Regions from separate parts of the Rhizobium sp. NXC14 genome, predicted to be linked through region 4. Evidence: riboswitches for the same ligand, from Rfam matches in the RefSeq annotation. Region 4 holds a riboswitch; each other region holds the start of a gene.
The links. A riboswitch is a leader RNA that binds a small molecule or an ion and turns the genes downstream of it on or off. The one in region 4 is predicted to bind cobalamin.
Positions count from the first base shown of each region.

Region 1: it holds a riboswitch for cobalamin, as region 4 does, so the genes downstream of both, bluB (5,6-dimethylbenzimidazole synthase) here and cobU (bifunctional adenosylcobinamide kinase/adenosylcobinamide-phosphate guanylyltransferase) in region 4, are expected to answer to the same signal.
Region 2: it holds a riboswitch for cobalamin, as region 4 does, so the genes downstream of both, nrdH (glutaredoxin-like protein NrdH) here and cobU (bifunctional adenosylcobinamide kinase/adenosylcobinamide-phosphate guanylyltransferase) in region 4, are expected to answer to the same signal.
Region 3: it holds a riboswitch for cobalamin, as region 4 does, so the genes downstream of both, NXC14_RS18065 (CbtB domain-containing protein) here and cobU (bifunctional adenosylcobinamide kinase/adenosylcobinamide-phosphate guanylyltransferase) in region 4, are expected to answer to the same signal.

Region 1 covers NZ_CP021030.1:2,494,161-2,499,300, reverse strand. Annotated here, with positions in the region: gene NXC14_RS12335 (NAD+ synthase) at 1-285, shown strand, start outside; gene NXC14_RS12330 (TolB family protein) at 348-1,175, shown strand; gene NXC14_RS12325 (3-deoxy-7-phosphoheptulonate synthase) at 1,172-2,236, opposite strand; cobalamin riboswitch at 2,518-2,704, shown strand; gene bluB (5,6-dimethylbenzimidazole synthase) at 2,746-3,435, shown strand; gene NXC14_RS12315 (DUF2865 domain-containing protein) at 3,439-4,539, opposite strand; gene NXC14_RS12310 (ribonuclease H) at 4,978-5,140, shown strand, end outside.
Region 2 covers NZ_CP021030.1:4,046,580-4,051,719, reverse strand. Annotated here, with positions in the region: gene NXC14_RS19770 (heavy metal translocating P-type ATPase) at 1-1,658, shown strand, start outside; cobalamin riboswitch at 1,868-2,092, shown strand; gene nrdH (glutaredoxin-like protein NrdH) at 2,354-2,575, shown strand; gene nrdI (class Ib ribonucleoside-diphosphate reductase assembly flavoprotein NrdI) at 2,589-2,990, shown strand; gene nrdE (class 1b ribonucleoside-diphosphate reductase subunit alpha) at 2,969-5,137, shown strand.
Region 3 covers NZ_CP021030.1:3,687,677-3,692,816, reverse strand. Annotated here, with positions in the region: gene NXC14_RS18080 (acetate/propionate family kinase) at 1-281, opposite strand, end outside; gene NXC14_RS18075 (bifunctional diguanylate cyclase/phosphodiesterase) at 420-1,991, opposite strand; gene NXC14_RS18070 (histidine phosphatase family protein) at 2,466-3,014, opposite strand; cobalamin riboswitch at 3,071-3,220, shown strand; gene NXC14_RS18065 (CbtB domain-containing protein) at 3,246-3,455, shown strand; gene NXC14_RS18060 (CbtA family protein) at 3,570-4,304, shown strand; gene NXC14_RS18055 (hypothetical protein) at 4,358-4,927, shown strand; gene NXC14_RS18050 (sulfite oxidase-like oxidoreductase) at 4,912-5,140, opposite strand, start outside.
Region 4 covers NZ_CP021030.1:2,623,093-2,628,232, forward strand. Annotated here, with positions in the region: gene cobN (cobaltochelatase subunit CobN) at 1-1,326, opposite strand, end outside; gene cobW (cobalamin biosynthesis protein CobW) at 1,330-2,385, opposite strand; gene cobU (bifunctional adenosylcobinamide kinase/adenosylcobinamide-phosphate guanylyltransferase) at 2,392-2,901, opposite strand; cobalamin riboswitch at 3,299-3,695, opposite strand; partial or broken gene NXC14_RS12970 (chloride channel protein) at 3,922-5,140, shown strand, end outside.

The DNA.
Region 1 (5,140 bases), 130 kb from region 4:
GACAAGGCACCCTCAGCCGAGCTTCGCCCGGACCAGAAGGACCAGGATTCGCTGCCGCCCTATCCCGTCCTCGACGATATTCTCGAATGCCTGGTGGAGAAGGAAATGGCGGTCGAGGAGATCGTCGCGCGCGGCCATGACGTCGCCACCGTCCACCGCGTCGAGCACCTGCTCTATCTTGCCGAATATAAGCGCCGGCAATCGGCGCCGGGCGTTAAGATCACGAAGAAGAACTTCGGCCGCGACCGACGCTACCCGATCACCAACCGGTTCCGGGATCGCTGACGTGATCGTGATCGCTGACGCAATCGGGATCGCTGACGCAAGCGACATATCAGGGGGGCAACATGCGCAGCTCGGTCGAGATCTACAATGTCGGGACGGGCAGGGCTCGCGAGGTCTGGCAGACGGACAGGCTGGTGGAAGCGCCGAATTTCTCAGCCGATGGCTCCTATCTCCTGCTGAACGGCGACGGGCTGCTCTTCCGGCTGCCGCTCGATGGCGGCGAGGTGGTGAAGGTCGATACGGGCTTTGCCGTCAATTGCAACAATGATCACGGCATTTCGCCTGATGGCACTGAGATCGTCATCTCGGACAAGACGGAATTCGGCAAGTCGACGATCTACATCCTGCCGGTCGAAGGCGGCACGCCGCGGCTCATCACGCAAAACCAGCCGTCCTATTGGCATGGCTGGTCACCGGATGGCCGCCAGCTCGCCTATTGCGGCATTCGCGACGATCTTTTCGACATTTGTACGATCTCAGTCGACGGCGGCGTCGAGACGCGGCTGACGCATGGCGAAGGCCGCAACGACGGGCCGGATTATTCCGCCGACGGCCAATGGATCTATTTCAATTCCAGCCGCACCGGGCTGATGCAGATCTGGCGCATCCATCCGGATGGCACAGGCCTCGAACAGGTGACGTCGGACAATCAGGGGAACTGGTTTCCCCATCCATCGCCCAAAAACGACAAGGTGCTGATCCTGTCCTACGATCCTTCGGTCTTCGACCATCCGCGCGATCTCGACGTGCGGCTGCGGCTGATGGATATGGACGGCGGCAACCTGAAGACGCTGTTCGAGCTTTTCGGCGGGCAGGGCACGATCAACGTGCCCTGCTGGTCTCCTGATGGTGACGAGTTTGCTTATGTCAGGTATTTTCCGGCGGCTTAAGCCGCTGCCGCTCGGCGCCGCCTGCGAGCGGCGTCCGCCAGATCTTCCAGCACACTCACCGACATATCCCAGTCAATGCAGCCATCGGTGATGGACTGGCCGTAGACCAGCGGCTTGCCGGGAACGAGATCCTGGCGGCCGGCAACGAGGTTGCTTTCGATCATCATGCCCTTGATGTGGTGATTGCCCGCGGAGATCTGTCCGGCGACGTCCTTGACAACCCGTGGCTGGTTCATCGGATCTTTGCCGCTGTTGGCATGGCTGGCGTCGATAAGGATGCGCGGGGTGACCCCGACTTTCAGGCATTCCGCTGTGACGGCTCCGACATCGGCCGCCTCATAATTCGGCCGCTTGCCGCCTCGCAGAATGATGTGGCAGTCTTCATTCCCCTTCGTCGAAGCGATTGCCGCCTGTCCGTCCTTGGTGACGGCCGGGAAGTGGTGCGGCTGCGAAGCGGCCAGGATCGCGTCGATCGCGACGCGAGCGCCGCCGTCGGTGCCGTTCTTGAAGCCGATCGGGCAGGAGAGGCCGGAGGCGAGCTGGCGATGGATCTGGCTCTCGGTCGTGCGGGCGCCGATCGCACCCCAGCTGACGAGATCGGCAATGTATTGCGGTGTGATCGTCTCGAGGAATTCGACACCCGCCGGAAGGCCCATCGCGTTGACGTCGAGCAGCAGGCGCCTGGCAATTCTCAGCCCTTCCTCGATACGGTAGCTGCCATCGAGATGCGGGTCGTTCATCAAGCCCTTCCAGCCGACTGTGGTGCGGGGCTTTTCGAAATAGACGCGCATGACGATTTCCAGATCACTGGAGAAGCGCTGTCGCTGCTCGGCCAGCCGCGCGGCATATTCGCGTGCAGCAACGGGATCGTGGATGGAGCAGGGGCCGATGACGACGATCAGGCGGTCGTCTTCACCCTTGAGAATCTGGTGGATGGCATTGCGGTTGCTGGTCACCGTCTCGCTGACTGAAGCGGTTCGGGGAATTTCAGCGATGATATCGGCGGGTCTGGTCAGCGGGGTGATCTCGAGAATACGCAGATCATCGATGGTGTCGGGCACGGCATGGCTCCTGTTTGGTCATACCGTGCGGAACAGAAAAGCCGCCAGGTAGACTAGCGGCTGTTCGGGTTGTCGTCGCGTTGAATTCAGTTACGCACAGACCCGCATCCGCTGGAAGCAGCGGTACGAATAAAATCGCGAGGAGGCGTAGGCTGAAGTCGTCGACATTGCGCGTATGTAGCGTCGCGGCCGCTCATTGTCACGCAAAATCTGCGAGGCGAAATCACGGGTTCGCCTCTTTGAGGCTGACGTGCCGACGCTTGCCTCCGTTCCGATTTCCTGAAATAGATCCGCCGTCAGGTGCCCGCCCTCGAGGCGGGAGAATCGGGAATCCGGTGCAAGGCCGGAACGTGCCCAACGCTGTAAGGCCGACGTCTGCCGCTTCATCACGCCACTGGCTTTGCCGGGAAGGCTGCGGCAGATGGATGAAGCCAAGTCAGAAGACCGGCCTGGCGCGATAGACCCAACCCGCGCGGACGGCGGGCGGTTGCGTTGTTGGGGATTTGACGATGCGACCCTTTGATGCGGATGCCCTTTCGGCGGTGTCCGGTTTTTCGCCGGCCGAGCGCGAAGCCGTGTATCACGCGATCATGACGCGGCGTGACGTGCGCAGCCAGTTCCTGCCCGATCCCTTGCCCGACGATGTCGTGGCACGGCTCTTGACTGCCGCCCATCATGCGCCCTCGGTCGGCTTCATGCAGCCGTGGAATTTCGTCCTGGTGAAAAGCGAAGCCGTGCGAGCACGCGTAAGGGATGCCTTTGCGAATGCGAATGAGGAGGCGGCACTGATGTTCGAGGGCGAACGCCGGCAGACCTATCGCTCCCTGAAGCTGGAAGGCATCGTCGAGGCGCCGCTCGGCATATGCGTGACATGCGATCCCACCCGCGGCGGCAGCGTCGTGCTGGGGCGGACGCACAATCCGCGGATGGATTCCTATTCGACCGTTTGCGCCATTCAGAATCTCTGGCTTGCCGCCCGCGCCGAAGGGGTCGGCATCGGCTGGGTCAGCATCTTTCGCGAAGGCGACCTGAAAACAATTCTCGGCATACCGGAGCATATCGAGGTGGTCGCCTGGCTCTGCGCCGGCTTTGTCGACCGTCTTTATGACGAACCGGAACTTTCGGTCAAAGGTTGGCGGCAGCGGCTGCCGCTCGAGGAACTCGTTTTCCACGACGGATGGGGACGCAACGATCCGTAGCAATTACTGCTGCTGTGGTTGCGGCCCCGGCGTCGCCGGATTGGCAAGGTCGATCGAGCCCTGGTCGCCCGCAAGGAATTGCGGGCCGACCTGACGAACCTTGTTCTGCGTGGGGTCGTAGGGACGTTCGGCAACGGATGGCTGCGGCGGGGCTGATGCTGCCGCTGTATCTTTCGTCGGCGGTTTAGTGCGGACCGTCGTTATCGAGCCCTGCTCCGGCGGTTCGCTCAGGGCCTGCTTGCCGCGCATCTCCTCGTAATAGGCGGTGAGATTGCAGGCGCAGGAATTTTTCTCGCCAGGCGCGCGGTTCTTGTAGACAAAAGCGTTCTTCATGGCGCTATAGGGCGCGCCCGTTGCGACCGAGATCATGTTCGAGGAGTCGGTGCTGGTCACGTCGCGATAGAAGAGCTCGGTTTCAATGCCGGGGCACATCTTGGCGCAGGTCTGGGCATCGCGGCCGAAATCCACCGAAGTGGTATTTGAGCTGATCGGGAAGAAGCCACCGTCGCAGCTGCGCACGCAGATGGTGCTGATCGGTGAAAACATTTCGGCCCTCGGCAGGCCGTAACGCAGATCGGTCTCTTCACCGCCGCCGAGCGGAATGAAGGTATCGGTGCGCATCGCCTGTTCCTCGACACTCGGGGCGGGGTCGTCTGCGCTACGCTCGGTCGGGGCATAGAAATTGTCGCTGTTGCAGCCGTTGCGTTCGAGTGCCGCCGTCAATTCTCGGCGCGCGTCGTCAGTGCCGTCGCCCTGGTTGCGCAGCTCGTCGCGGCGCTCCTGGAGATAACGGATATTGTCGATCATCCGGGCTTCGGCGTCAGAGAGTTCGGCGCAAAAATCGGCGTTGTCACTGCCAATCACGACCATGCTGCCGGAAGTGCATCCGTTATTGCGCAGATCGTTGCGGACCTTGCGCAGCTCGAGGTTCTGCTCGGCCATGGCATTTGCATATTGGCGCGCTTCCGGCCCGTTATTGCTACCGATCGATCGTGGCAGGTCGGCAAGGCGACCGCGCAAGTCGTTGCAAATAGCGCTGGTCTGTGCGGCGGCCGGTGATGCCAGCGCAAGCATAAGAGCAAGAGACAGATTTCGGCGTTTCACGGCGTCGTCCGGGAATGAGAAAGTGTCGATCGGTCAAAGGTGGCGTCCATCCGCCGTACCTTGTCTCTTAACGTGTTTCTCTTAATAAGCTTGGATGAATTCCTAGCGCATTTTCGAGATTTTAGCCAGAAGATGTGGGTAATCTTCCGTTAGGTAAGTAGAACTTCGACGAGGCGCTCATCTGGTATGAGAAGCTCATGGGACGTCCCGCAGAAAGCAAACCGATACCGGGCATGGCTCAGTGGCGTAACATGGGCGGGGCCGGCCTGCAGGACGGATTGCCCATGGCGCTGCCCCTCGCAGTTCCCATCGGCAGTAGGCGCTTTCGGTGTCAGCGTCGTCAATGGTTGACACGAGGGGACGTGCAATTCCAATGTCGGCTTCGGATGGCCGTCGCAAATCGCGCAGGTCAGTGCGGGGGGCGCAGCGAAGGCGAAAATGGCAGGCATTTGCAAGGAGCTAAGCTCCCCCATAACGACGGCCCCGACAGCCCAACACGGTCTCCACGTCTTCGTGGATGGTTGTTATGACCCCGGTTCCGGGCACGGAGGCTGGGCCTTTGTCGCCTATCGCGATTCTGTGGAAATCGCGTCCAGCTTCG
Region 2 (5,140 bases), 1.4 Mb from region 4:
TGACGATCGCCGCCGTCGGCGCTGTTATCATCAATGCCGGCGAGGAAGCGGCAACGGTCGTATTCCTGTTTCTCGTCGGCGAGTTGCTCGAAGGCGTGGCGGCGGGCAAGGCGCGTGAAAGCATACAGTCGCTGACGGCCCTGGTGCCGAAGACTGCGCTGCTCGAAGACAATGGGCAGATGCGGGAGGTGCCGGCTGAAAGCCTTGCCGTCGGCACGGTTATCATGGTTCGCCCCGGCGATCGCATCTCTGCCGACGGCGTCATCGTATCAGGCGAGAGCGCGATCGACGAGGCTCCGGTGACGGGCGAGAGCACGCCGGCGAGCAAGGGCGTCGACGCCGTGGTCTATGCCGGTACGGTCAATGGCGATGCGGTGCTGAGGGTTCGCGTCACGGCGGCTGCTGCCGACAATACAATCGCCCGCGTCGTCAAGCTGGTGGAAGAAGCGCAGGAATCGAAGGCGCCGACGGAGCGCTTCATCGAGCGGTTTTCGCGCTACTACACGCCGGGTGTGGTCGTCATTGCCGCGCTGGTCGCGGTCGTTCCGCCGCTGTTCTTCGGCGGCGCGTGGAGTGAGTGGATCTACAAGGGTCTTGCCATCCTGCTGATCGGCTGCCCTTGCGCCCTCGTCATCTCGACGCCGGCGGCGATCGCGGCTTCGCTGTCGGCGGGCGCGAGGCGCGGGCTGCTGATGAAGGGCGGTGCGGTCCTGGAGACGCTCGGCAAGGTGACGATGGTCGCCTTCGACAAGACGGGCACGCTGACGGAAGGCAAGCCTCGGGTGACCGACATCCTTTCCTTTGGATTGGGTGAGGCGCAGCTCATGTCGCGCGCGGCGGTGCTCGAGCAGGGCTCCAGCCATCCCCTGGCACAGGCGATTCTCCACCGCGCCAAGGCGGACAGCGTGCCCGTGCCACCCGCCTTCGAGCTGGAAGCGCTGCCGGGCAAGGGTGTCACCGGCAAAATCGGCGGCGAGGCAGTTGATCTCTTGTCGCCGCCCGCCGCCCGCGAGCGTGGGGCGCTCAACGCGGAGCAGGAGGCGCGTATTGCGAAGCTCAACGACGAGGGCAAGAGTGTGTCGGTGCTGCTCGTCAATGGCGTTGCGGCTGGTCTGATCGCAATGCGCGACGAGCCGCGTGAGGACGCCGGGGCCGGGCTCTCGGCGCTCAAATCGGCCGGGGTCAAGGCGATGATGCTGACCGGCGACAACAAGCGGACGGCGGCAGCCGTCGCCGGCATGCTCGGCATCGACTGGCGGGGCGAGATGATGCCCGAGGACAAGCAGCGGGTCGTCGGCGAATTGAAGCGCAAGGGCTTCATAGTCGCCAAGGTCGGCGACGGCATCAACGACGCGCCGGCGCTCGCCGCCGCCGACATCGGTATCGCCATGGGCGGCGGCACCGATGTGGCGCTGGAGACGGCCGATGCCGCCGTGCTGCACGGGCGCGTTGGCGACGTGGCGCGAATGATCGCGCTTTCGCAGCGGACGATGCGCAATATCCTCGAGAATATCACCATTGCACTCGGGCTGAAGGCTGTCTTCCTGGTGACCACGATCATCGGGATCACCGGGCTCTGGCCGGCGATTCTCGCCGATACCGGAGCCACCGTGCTGGTTACGATCAACGCGCTCAGGCTGCTCCGCGTAGAGGAATAAATCCTTTCCTCTTCGGAGCGCCGATTAGGGCCGATCCGGAATCGAAAACCGCAGAGCCGGCTACAGGCCGGCTCTCGTCGTTCAGGCCTTCTCCACAGTTCGTTTTGTTTAAGCCTTCATTATCCATGTTTTTCACAGGAACGCAGTAATTTCAAACCTGCCGTAACGCAACGCACAAACCATCCGTTGACGTGAATTTCGATTCGCGTACTATATCTAGTGTTCAAGGTTCCTTCGATTCGTGAGGATCGTGGGCTAAGACGGGAATACGGTGCGTCTCGCCATGAGGGTGGGGCAAGGCCGGAGCTGCCCCCGCAACTGTGAGCGGAGAGCAACTGTCCGATTTCGGGTCACTGGGGCATGATACCTCGGGAAGGCTGGGCAGGTGCTTCGACCCGTGAGCCAGGAGACCTGCCTTGAATGAAACGTCCACCGGCGGGGTGTCCGGAAGGTCGCGTGCATGCAGCGGAATGATCCGCGCCTGTTGCGCTGCCCCGAACGACCGCATGAGCACTTCGGGGTTTGAAGTCATGTCGAGAGCATCAAGGCCGGCGCCCGCGCACATCCTGCGAGGGACCAAGTCAGGCGTTTAAAGCGCCAACCTTGCCAGATCACTATCAAGCATTTCCCCGGACGCCGCATGGCGCCCGATCCCAGTCCTGCGTCCTGAATTCATTGACTTCACGAGGAACATGATGAGCGTTACCGTTTACAGCAAGCCGGCCTGTGTCCAATGCACGGCCACTTACCGCGCCCTCGATCGCCTGGGCGTGGATTATGAGATCGTCGATATTTCCGAGGATGCCGAAGCGCTCGATCGCGTGCGTGGCATGGGCTACATGCAGGTTCCGGTCGTCGTTGCCGGCGAGCAGCATTGGGCGGGCTTCCGCCCCGACATGATCAGCGCGCTCTCCTGACCGGAGAAAAGCGGTGGGGCTGATCGTCTATTATTCCAGCCGATCCGGGAACACCCATCGTTTCGTCGAGAAGCTGGGATTGCGCGCGGCGCGCATCCCCCTCGGCGCTGAGGCCATCCACATTCGCGAACCCTATGTGCTGATCTCGCCTACTTATTGCGGAAACGGCGGTAAAGGGGCCGTGCCCAAGCAGGTGATCCGCTTCCTCAACGAGGCGGAAAACCGCTCCAACATCCGCGGCGTGATTGCTGCGGGCAACAGCAATTTCGGCGAGACCTATGGAATCGCCGGCGATGTCATCTCGAAGAAGTGCCAGGTGCCGTACCTCTACAGGTTCGAGCTCCTGGGAACTGCCGAGGATATCGCCAATGTCAAAGACGGGATGGGACGATTTTGGACACGGGAACAAATCTGACGCGGGACGCGGGCGCAAAACCGCTGAAAGCGGCCGAAACACTCGACTATCATGCACTGAACGCGATGCTCAACCTCTACGACGACGAGGGAAAGATCCAGCTCAACAAGGATCGCATGGCGGCCAAGCAATATTTCCTGCAGCATGTGAACCAGAACACCGTGTTCTTTCACAATCTTCGGGAAAAGCTCGATTACCTCGTCACGGAGGGCTATTACGAGCAGGAGGTTCTCGACCAGTATTCCTTCAATTTCGTCCGCGACCTGTTCGATCAGGCCTATGCCAGGAAATTCCGGTTTCCTACCTTCCTCGGGGCTTTCAAATATTACACCAGCTATACGCTGAAGACCTTCGACGGAAAGCGCTATCTCGAGCGCTACGAAGACCGCATCTGCATGGTGGCGCTGGCTTTGGCGCGCGGCGATGAGGCCCTTGCTCGCGACATAGTCGACGAGATCATTTCCGGCCGCTTCCAGCCGGCAACGCCCACCTTCCTCAATGCCGGCAAGAAGCAGCGCGGCGAACTCGTTTCCTGTTTCCTGCTGCGCGTCGAGGACAACATGGAATCGATCGGCCGGTCGATCAATTCGGCGCTGCAGTTGTCGAAACGCGGCGGCGGCGTGGCCCTGTCGCTGACCAATATCCGCGAGGCGGGCGCGCCGATCAAGCAGATCGAAAACCAGTCCTCCGGCATCATCCCCGTCATGAAGCTCCTGGAAGACAGCTTCTCCTATGCCAATCAGCTCGGTGCGCGGCAGGGGGCGGGTGCGGTTTATCTGAACGCCCATCATCCCGATATCATGCGCTTTCTCGACACCAAGCGTGAAAACGCCGATGAGAAAATCCGCATCAAGACGCTGTCGCTCGGCGTTGTCGTGCCCGACATCACCTTCGAACTCGCCAAGAACAATGAGGACATGTACCTGTTCTCGCCCTACGACGTGGAACGGGTCTACGGCGTGCCTTTCACCGAGATTTCGGTGACGGAGAAGTACCGGGAAATGGTGGCGGACGCCCGCATCTCGAAGAAGAAGATCAAGGCGCGCGAATTCTTCCAGGTCATCGCCGAAATCCAGTTCGAAAGCGGCTACCCTTACATCATGTTCGAGGACACGGTGAACCGCTCGAACCCGATTGCCGGGCGCATCTCCATGAGCAACCTCTGCTCGGAGATCCTGCAGGTGAGCGAGGCGAGCGACTATTATGACGATCTTTCCTACAAGCATCTCGGCAAGGATATTTCCTGCAATCTCGGTTCGCTGAACATTGCTGCGGCGATGGATTCGACCGACTTCGGCAAGACGATCGAGACCTCGATCCGGGCGCTGACAGCGGTGTCCGATATGAGCCATATCTCCTCGGTTCCTTCGATCGAGAAAGGCAATGACGAGAGCCATGCGATCGGCCTCGGGCAGATGAACCTGCACGGATACCTCGCCCGCGAACGCATCTTCTATGGCTCTGAGGAAGGCGTCGATTTCACCAACATCTATTTCTATGCGGTGACCTATCACGCGCTGCGTGCCTCCAATCGTCTGGCGGTCGAGCGTGGTGTGAGCTTCAAGGGGTTCGAGAATTCGAAATACGCTTTAGGCGACTATTTCGACAAATATACCGAGCAGGAATGGAAGCCGGTGACCGAAAAGGTGCAGGCGTTGTTCGACAAATCGGGCATCCATATTCCGACACAGCAAGACTGGGTGGCGCTGAAAAAGGCGGTGATGGCCTCAGGCCTCTATAACCAGAACCTGCAGGCGGTGCCGCCGACGGGCTCGATCTCCTATATCAACCACTCGACTTCCTCGATCCATCCGATCGTCTCGAAGATCGAGATCCGCAAGGAAGGAAAGATCGGCCGCGTCTATTATCCGGCGCCGTTCATGACCAATGACAATCTCGACTACTATCAGGACGCCTACGAGATCGGGCCGGAGAAGATCATCGACACCTATGCGGCAGCGACCCAGCATGTCGACCAAGGCCTGTCGCTGACCCTGTTCTTCCGTGATACGGCGACGACGCGCGACATCAATAGGGCGCAGATTTACGCCTGGAAGAAGGGCATCAAGACGATCTACTACATCCGCCTTCGCCAGATGGCGCTGTCGGGGACCGAAGTGCAGGGCTGCGTGTCTTGTACGCTGTGATTT
Region 3 (5,140 bases), 1.1 Mb from region 4:
ACGCGGTGGCCGGCTACGGCCGCCGCTGCCATATCGAAGTGATCGGCGAGACGCGTGAAGGTCTCGTCGATGACCCCGTGCAGATCGTCCGTCACCTCCGCCTTCAGGGACATATCGAATGTCTGCGATCCCTTGGTCAGGACAAGCGAGAGCGGCTCGGCGCGGAGATCGATGACGCCCTTTCCTAGGTGTCGTGCCTCGGCACCATCAATCGAGAAGACGCCGACCTTCACCGTCGATGAGCCGGCGTTGAATGTCAGGAGGAGGTCGGTGGATGACATGTCTTCAGAGACTCCGCACAGTCGTCACGATGACCGAACTTAGCGCCGAAACTCCCGCCGGAAAGGCATGGCCGCCCGAGCGCCACATGCTGACGGTGCGTGGCAGCCTTGGGACAGTTTTGTCGAATTACGCGAGGGTCAGGCGGTTGACGCCAGATTGGCGTTGCGATCGCGGATGAAGATGCTCGCCTCGGCGGCGGGCATCGCCTTACCGAAAAGATAGCCTTGGCCGATGTCGCAGCCGAGCTGCAGCAGGAAGGCAAGCTGGCCATGCTCCTCGACACCTTCCGCAGTCGTCTTGATGTTGAGGCTTCTGCTGAGGCCAAGCATGGCGCGGACGATTTTTTCCTGGCGTTCGTCGTCGCGATAGGTGGCGATGAAGCTCTTGTCGATCTTGATCTTGTCGAAGCGGTAGCGGGCGAGCTGGGCAAGGCTCGAATAGCCCGTACCGAAATCGTCGAGAGCGATCTGGATGCCGGCCGCATGCAGCTCTTCGAGAATGATGGCGGCGATAGCGGGATCCTGGATCAGCGCGTTTTCGGTGATCTCAATCTCCAGGCGTTGCGGCGGCAGCCGGCTTGCTGAAAGGACCTTGAGGATGCGGGAGGCCAGCAGCCTGTCTTCCATCTGCACCGGCGACACATTGAAGGACAACGTGACATGCGCTGGCCAAGTGAGCGCATCGCCGCAGGCCTGCGCAAGGAGATCCTCGAACAGGGCGGTGATCATCCCGGTTTCCTCGGCAATGTCGATGAAAACAGGCGGCGGAATATTGATACCATCCTCGCCGACCCAGCGCGCGAGGGCTTCGAAACCGCAAAGCCGGCCGGTTTTCAAATCAATCAAAGGTTGATAGAAAGGCATGATCGCCTTGTCGGCGATTGCCGCGCGCAGCCTGCTTTCCAGAGAGGCACGTTCCGTTACCTTGTCCTGCATCGAAGCTTCGAAGACGAGATAATGGTTGGGGCCGCGTGATTTGGCCTCATACATGGCGAGATCCGCACGGTGGGCGGCGTCTTCCAGCGGCTCGCTGCCCTCAAGCCAGCGATCGTAGCCGACGCTGGCGCCGACTTCGACGGCAAAGCCATCGATATGGATCGGCCGGGTGACTGCCTGGATCAGCAACTTGGCGAAACGCTCCTCGCGCTCTGCCGTCAGGGAAAAGGCGACGATGATGAATTCGTCACCGCCGAAGCGGTAAACGCAATCCGCGTTGCCAAGCGCGCAGATGCGTCTGGCAACTTCGACCAGCAACACGTCGCCGCCCTTGTGGCCGACGAGATCGTTGACTTTTTTGAAGCCGTCGAGGTCGACGGAGAAGATCGTGACGTTGTCGTCCCATTCCTCGATCTTGCCCTCGTCGCTTCCGACCGGCCGTGAGAGGATTTTGCGCTCGAAGGCGTAGCGGTTCGGCAGCTTGGTCAGATGGTCGTGGGTTGCCGTCCAATCGGCCTTTGCCTGTTCGGTGGCGCGCAGCTCCATTTCCTTGCGCAGGTCGGCGATGCGAAGCACCGAATAGATGAAGCTCATCGCGCCAGCGATGCCGAGAGCCAGAACGAGCTTATCCGCCCCGTACTCGCCGAAACCGGTCATGAAGGAGACGAGGCGGTCGTCGAAGTGCAGCACCGTGCCGAGGATCCAGAGGGTTACTCCGAAAACCACAACCGACACGCATTGCCTTCCGGCCCTGCTTCGGAAAAACGCAGGCATTATCGCATTCTCCATCTCCACCCTCTGCCGGACTATCAGGAAAATCTGAAATGTTCGTTGAAACCATAAGGCGAATTGTTGAAGGTGGCAGCCCGTCCGTTGCGGTGCTGTCGGGACGTCGGCTGCGCTACGGCGTTTCGCTGGTGCTGCTTCGAAGACTAGAGATTGTCCGGATTCAAGACGAGGGGAGCCTCACGAAAGAACGAGGGCGAGCGTGCTGTCGCATCGCTCGCCCTGTCTCGCTCTTCAGGCGGTGACGATCAGCAGCGGAACGCTGACGACCAGACCGACCATAACTAAGGTGAACGTCACGACCCTCATCAAGCGCAGGCGCCGCGTACGCTCCCCACTCCAATCATATGCCATAGCTTCCGTCTCCTTGGGACAAGGAAGTAGTCCCGGTCAGACCCGGTTCAATAGAGATGACGCGATTTGCTTGCGTAAGGCTGGATAGTATGAGGGATGTCTAATTCTCTAGAGGCGCAGCGACCAGCGCTGTCCATTGCTGGTCATCCGAACGACCACCAGCGGCTCGACGTCGACGAGCCAGAAGGAGGGGAGGGGAGCCTGAAGCACATGCGCAATCGCTGTTCTTATAATCGGTGCGTGGGTGACGGCTATCACATGACCGCCGAGCGTGGATTGTTCATCCATCCAGCCGGCGACGCGCGTCCGCAGACCGAGAAAACTGTCGCCGCCATGTGGGGCGGCTTCCGGATCGCTCATCCAAGCCATGAGGTTCTCCGGCTCTTCGGTGCCGATTGCCGCAATCGGCCTGCCGGCCCAGCGGCCATTGTCGCAGTCGGCAAGCCGCTGTTCTATTTGAGCGTCGAGACCGAGGGCTGTAGCGGTCTGGCGGGCACGCAAAGCCGGGCTAGTGACGATCCGGTCGGCCTGAGGCAGGGCGGTCATCCGGCCGGCTTCTTCAGCGGCCTTGTCTTCCAGCGGCTCATCCAGCGGGAACAGGGCCTTGCGGCTTGCCGCCGTGGCGCCGTGACAGATCCAGGTGAGGCGGGTATTCACGGTTGTTCCGATCATCGCAATATGGTGGGGACGACCCTTCGACGGCGTCTCGAAGTTTCGTTGACAGTCTCTTCGGCGTCCAGATATAACCGTGCTGTTGCGGGTTTGGAAGCCGGTGGAAATCCGGCGCGGTCGCGCCACTGTGACCAGCGTGTCGAAGTTCTTTACGCTGGAAGTCAGACCCTGCCGCACAACACTCTTTCGACTGAACGCGTCATTCCGGAGGGATACATGTCTGACACCACTTTCGCGCCCGTTGCGGCACCGGCGCCAATCCCTGTAGGGGAAATCCTGCCCTGGGCGGTTTTCGGCGGCCTGCTGATGCTCATCGTTCTTTATTTCGTCGGCACCGAGGAAGGCGCGATGGCGCTGTTCAACGGCATGTATGTGCACGAATTCGTGCATGACGGCCGCCATCTGCTCGGCTTTCCCTGCCACTAAAGCGCATCGCGATCTTTCAGATTCGCTTCTCGCGCTTTAGGTCTTTGTTTACACATGTCGTTGTCGCAAAACCGCTGCACACTTTTGCGCGACATGCTTAGGGGGAATACTGACATGGTTGGAAGGCTTCTGCTTCGCGGCATGCTCGCGGGCCTGATTGCTGGCATCCTCGTTTTCGCTTTCGCCCATATCTTCGGCGAGCCGCTGGTTGATGCGGCAATCGCCTTCGAGGAGGCGAGCGCTGAGGCGGCGGGCGAAGCTGCCGAACCTGAAATCGTCAGCCGGGCCACGCAGGCTGGTCTCGGCCTTTTCACCGGCGTCATGGCCTACAGTATCGCCGTCGGTGGGCTCTTTTCGCTCGCCTTCGCCTTCGTACATGGCCGCTTCAGCAGCCTCTCGGCGCGCGGCACCTCGGCCGTCATCGCCATTGCCGCCTTCGTGGCAGTGGTGCTTGTTCCCGGAATCAAATATCCGGCCACCCCCCCGGCGGTCGGCAATCCCGAAACGATCGGCGTCAGGACCGAGCTGTTCTTCCTGATGATTGTCGTTTCGCTCGCCTCGCTGGTTGCCGCGATCGCGCTGTCGCGCCGCCTTGGCGAGCGCTTCGGTCTCTGGAACGGCGCGATCATCGCCGGCATCGCCTATCTCGTCTTCATCGGCTTCGTGCTTTATCTGTTGCCGCCGATCAACGAGGTGCCCGAGAATTTCTCGGCGATGGTACTCTGGCGGTTCCGCACCACCTCGCTCGGCATGCATGCGATCCTTTGGGCAACGCTCGGTCTGGTTTTCGGAGCGCTGGCAGAAAGGGGTCTTGCCGCCAAGAGTGGACTGCGGCCGGCGTTCCGGTGATGCGGCATATCGGAAGGTTTGCCTTTCTCGGTCTCATCGCGAGCCTGTTGCCAATGTTTATCGGAAATGCTTTCGGCCATGGGAGCAGCTCTGGCGGCTCCGATACCGGGCTCGATATTCCGGCAATTTCCCACGGCGAGATGGCGATCATTTCGGAGTATCGCAGCAGCATCAGCATGCTGGCGTCACGGGCTGCCGATACGAACGAATCGTTCCGGCGTGTCCTGAACTACGCCGAAATCCAGTATTCCTATTGCCTCTGGGGTCGGATGCCCGGCAGCGTGACGGACGAGGAGAGCCCGTTCAACGAATGCGCCCATGCCTATCTCGCGGCGACGAAAGCCGTGCTGCTGGCGATGCGTGAGATGCCGCGGGAGGCAACCGCGGCGGGCGAAATCATCTCGGCCATCGACGCCGAGATGGCGGGTCGCGGGCTTGCCTTTATTACCTGCCAGTTCAGCGGCGAGGCATTCAATACCGCCAATATCGTCAAGCCGAGCTGGAGCAAGGTGCCGCTGCATCCTGCCAGCATGGCGTCTCTGACGGCGTTGGCCGCCATGTTGGGGCTTGCCATCCTGACGCTTCGCCGTTTCCTGCGGCCGAAGGCTCAGTCGTCGGAATAGCGCTGCTCGCGCCACGGATCGCCATACATATGGTAGCCGTTCTTTTCCCAGAAGCCGGCCTCGTCGGCGGCGAGCAACTCGATGCGGCGCAGCCATTTGGCGCTTTTCCAGAAATAAAGATGCGGCACGACGAGGCGCATTGGGCCGCCGTGCTCCGGTGTCAGCGGCAGGCCTTCCCAGGAGGTCGCCAGGATCGCATCCTCGGCGGCGAAA
Region 4 (5,140 bases):
ATAACCCGCGGCCGCCATTGCCCGAAGCACCTCGATGCTGCCGGCCGGCGTGTCGAGCCCGACGCCGTTGCCGAGCCGGCCGTCGCGGTTTGGATAATTGGCCATCACGAGAGCGATGCGCCTCCTATTGGCTGGCGTCCCGCGCAGCCGCGCCCAGTTGGCGGCCAGTTCCGCCGTGTAACGCACCCGACCGGCATCGGGCATGCTGGCTACGATGTTCGCCTCGACAACAGCGTCGTAACGCGCCGCCGTCTTGAAGGACACCGCCCGCGCCAATATTCGCCCATCGACTTCAGGCAGCGCCACATTCATGCCGAGGTCGCGCGCCGACAGACCCTGCGACGAAGCCACCCAGGCCTCCCTCGACGAAGCCGACAGGATTGCCTGCAGCACGACGGCGCCATCCGCCTCCAGCACCGTCGGTTGCCGGTCCGCGCCCGGTGCGGAGACCGCAAAGCCCGTTGTGTTGATGACGACATCCGGTTTCAACGCCGAAAACACGCTCTCGAGAACGCCTGTCGAAACGGGATCCTTTAGGCTGTAGGCAAAGACCGGCAGCGGCCGCAGGCCAAGCGCGGCCAGGGCCTCGATCAGCGCCTCGACCGGCCCGGTCTCGCCGCTCTGGACTAGGGCACGGTAGAAGCTGATGGCGACGATGGGGGACGTGGGTTCGAATTCCACCTCTTCTGTCGAGCTTGGTGTCACACGCTTGACGGACGACGTTGGCGCGACATGCGAACCGACGACCCGCCGCCACTCCTCGACCCCGATCGCCCCTCGCCCCGGCCACCAGATGCCCGCCTTCATCAGCGGCACTGCCGGCGCCGGCTTCTCCGCCGCTGACAGCATCGCCGAAGCATAGGCGAGAAAATCCCGCGCATTGGTGTCGCCGCCTTCGATCAGGTAGGCCCACAGCCCGTTGAGATCGTCGAGGTCAACATTGGAGAAAGGAACCAGCCCGGCATCCGGCTTGGCATCGCCAGGCAATACCGCAATCTTCACGCCATTGCGGGCAGCAACGGCGTGCAGCGCCTCCAGCGCATAATGGAAATAGCTGGCGCCGCCGAGCGCACGCACGACGATCAACTTGGCGTGCCGGGCCGTTCGCTCGACATAGGTATCGACCGACATTGGATGCTTGAGGCTCATCAGATTCGCGAGCCTCAGCGAATGCGGCATCCCTTCACACTCGTGATAGGCGGCAGCAATCGCGGCGAGTTCGGTGTCGGCAGCCGAAAGAAACAGGATATCGCCGGGCGACTGGCCGAGGTCGATCGCCTCCTCGCCGTCGCTGATCGTTCCCTGCTGGGCAAGAAGCAGATGCATCGATTATCCCTGAACGAGCGCTTCGATCGCCTTGCGTACCGCGTCCTCGTTCATTTCATGCAAGCCGATGACGACGAGGCGCGTGCGGCGCGCCTCGTCCGCTGCCCAGGCGCGGTCGAAATACTGGTCGATGCGGCTGCCGACGGCCTGCAGTTGCAGGCGCATGGGCTTGCCCAAGACGTCGATGAAGCCTTTGAGGCGCAGCACATCATGCTCGGTGATGATGCCCTTCAGCTTCTCGACAAAGCCCGTCGGATCGGAAACAGCGCCGAGTTCGACAACGAAGCTTTCGAATTCGTCGTGGTCGTGTGGCGCCCCCTCCTCGTGCTCCAGCTCGTGATGGGACTTGCGGTTGGCGATATCGTCTTCGGTGCCGATGCCGAGGCCGAGCAGCACGCCTGCCGGCACCTCGCCATTCCTGGCTTCGATCATGACCGGCTTGCGGGCAATGCGGGAGGCGACTTCGCTCTTCACGCGGTCAAGGCCATCGCCATCGATCAGGTCGGTCTTGTTGAGCACGATGAGATCGGCGCATGTGAGCTGGTCTTCGAACAGCTCCTCGATCGGGCTCTCATGATCGAGCGAGTCGTCCTCGCTGCGCGCCGCCTCGACTGCATCATGGTCGTCGGCGAAACGGCCGGCGGCAACGGCCGCACTGTCGACGACCGTAATGACGCCGTCGACGGTCACCTGGGTGCGAATATCGGGCCAGTTGAAGGCGGCGACCAGCGGCTGCGGCAGGGCGAGGCCGGAGGTTTCGATGACGATATGGTCGGGCCGCTTTTCGCGCTCCAGGAGCTTCGTCATCGTCGGAATGAAATCGTCGGCGACTGTGCAGCAGATGCAGCCATTGGTGAGTTCGATGATATCGTCCTCGCTGCAATTCTCCGCTCCACAGCCCTTCAGGACCTCGCCATCGACGCCGAGATCGCCGAACTCGTTGATGATAAGCGCAATCTTTCTGCCGCCGGCATTGGTGAGCAGGTTGCGGATCATCGTCGTCTTGCCGGCGCCGAGGAAGCCGGTGATGACGGTTGCGGGAATTTTCTGCTGGTTCATGGAACTTCAACCCTTCATTTTCAGCGGCAGACCGGCCGCAATGAAATAGACCTCGTCGGCCTTCGCCGCGATTGTTTGGTGCAGCCGTCCGGCATGATCGCGAAAATCGCGCGCCATGCGATTGTCAGGGACGATCCCGAGACCAACCTCGTTGGAAACGAAGACGAGTTGCGCCTTGGCGCCGGGGAGGAAATCGGCGAGCGCGGCAAATTCCACAGCCATCTCGCGCTCCGCCATCATCAGGTTGGTCACCCAGAGCGTCAGGCAATCGACAAGCACAATGCGTCCCTCGCCATCGATGGCGCCAAGCACGCCGAAAAGATCGAGCGGCTCCTCATGCGTCATCCAGGAAGGGCCGCGATCGGTCCTGTGCTGGGCTATACGCGTCTGCATCTCCTCGTCCCAGGCACGGCCGGTGGCGAGATAGTGGCGCTCGAGGCCGCTTGCCATAACGAGATTTTCGGCGAAACGGGATTTGCCGGAGCGTGCCCCGCCGAGGATGAGCGTGGTGGTCATGCCCGAATATTCCTCTGAGGAGGCGTGCCGCTGCAGCTTGTTCTAGTTTTAACTTTATGAGCCACGGTAGCCAAAACTTTGCTTGGGAAAGCCGCGCCACCCCATTCACTTCCCTCATTCCTGTGCTTGTCACAGGAATCCAGCTTGCCCAAGTCCTTGGGCACGGAAGGCTCATTCGTTGCCTGCGCATAGTTAATCACGGCGCGGACGCGCCGTGGCCGGATTCCTGTGACAAGCACAGGAATGAGGGAGGAAAGGAAGGCGCGTAATACGCAGACATAACCTGCAGGCGACGAACCGGCACCTCTCATACGCACCACCAGAGGCGGCGCTGAATTCGTTCTTTCAGCCAAAACAACCTCCGTGCTGGCAGCGGGTCTCTTGCCCAGGTTTGGGCTGTTCGCCCGGCACGGAAGGCAGGTCTCCTGGCTCGCGGTTATCGGCGGCGATCGGGGGCGAACCGGAAGCCCGGTCGCCCCTGATCGTGCCAGCGGATCTGCCTCGCCTTCCCGGCTGCCTCGGTGAAAAGGTGGACGATTCGTAGAGTTAGAGGCGTCCGACCCCGGTTGATCACCATGCATCTCCAGTGGCTTTTCCGGCATGTCGCCCATCCCGCCCGCCTGCACTATTACGGTTAGGCCGGAAGAGGTCCGATGCCGGATGGAAGACCCTGACCGCTCTACAGTCGCGGGGTCGGCTGTGATGAAGGCGCCCGATGTGGGTCCGCCCCGTCACATTCCCTTTTCATCCGGAAGGCGAAATGCCGATCCGGAACCATCCGTTATTCCTCGGATGGTTAGGCAAGCCGGCGGGTGAAGTCAACCGACCTTCGCCACCGCCTTCCCGCTGGACTGCGCGAAAGGCCGGCCAACACCACTGACCCTACCGGAAGTATCGTCTTTTATCAGCGGCTTACGTCATGAATGTTTGATGTGGCCGTCGGCTTTTCGCCGCAATTGCGTTGCAAGGCGACTGCACCTCCGCCCTTGACCCGGCCTCTCCTCGCCTAGTTGTCTAGCCATGCTTATGAAAATGGATCGGCGCCGCCTGAGCGCGCTGCGTGTTTTCTTCGATCCGGGGCGACTGCGCGCCCTGACGCGCCGCAGCGAAGTCGGCCTGTCGCTGGCCGGCGCCATCGTCGGCATCGCCTCGGGCCTTGCCGTGACCGGCATGAGCTATGTCTCCAGCGAGCTGCACCAGATTGTTTTCGGCATCGCCGACAGTGAAAGGCTGAGCGCGTCGGCAATCCAGGACAAGATGCTGCTGCTCACCGCCCCTCTCATTGGTGGCGCCCTGCTCGGCCTGCTGCTCCTGGTGCTCGCCAAACGGCGCAAGAAACCCATGGTCGACCCGATCGAGGCAAATGCGCTGCACGGCGGCCGCCTCTCCCTGACCGATAGCATCATCGTTGCCGTACAGAACCTGATCTCCAACGGCTTCGGCGCCTCCGTCGGCCTGGAAGCCGGCTATACCCAGCTCGCCGCCGGCATCGCTTCCAAATTCGGCCTGAAGCTGCAGCTGCGCCGCTCGGACCTGCGTATCCTCGTCGGTTGCGGCGCGGCCGGCGCCATCGCCGCCGCCTTCAATGCGCCGCTGACGGGCGCCTTCTACGCCTTCGAGCTGACATCGGCACCTACACCATCGTATCGTTAACCCCGGTTGTGGTCTCCGCCCTCGTTTCGACCCTCATCGCAAGGTTGCTTGCCGAGGGCGATTTCACCATCGATATTGGCAGCTTCGGCTCGGTCGTGCCGGCCGATTATGTCCCGGCGCTGCTGCTCGGCGTCTTCTGCGCCGGCGTTGGCATTCTCCTCATGCAGGGCGTGGCCTTCATTGAGGAGGTGGCGCGCAAAAGCTCGATCGCTCCGCCCTTTCGCCCGGCGCTCGGCGGCATCATCGTCGGGCTTCTCGCGATGATCTCGCCGCAGGTCCTTTCGCCCGGCCACGGGGCGCTGCATCTTAACTTGTCCCGCGACGTGGCGATCCCGGCGCTGATCGGTCTCTTTCTCCTGAAATCGCTGGCTTCGGCAATCTCGATCGGTTCTGGCTTCAGGGGTGGTCTGTTCTTCGCCTCGCTGTTCATGGGCGCCCTGCTGGGCAAGCTCTTTGCTTATTGCGGCCCCTATTTTGCCGATGCGACATTGACGCCGGTTATTTATGCTGTGGTCGGGATGAGTTCCCTGGCGGTCGCCGTCATTGGCGGGCCGCTGACGATGACCTTTCTGGCGCTCGAAATCAC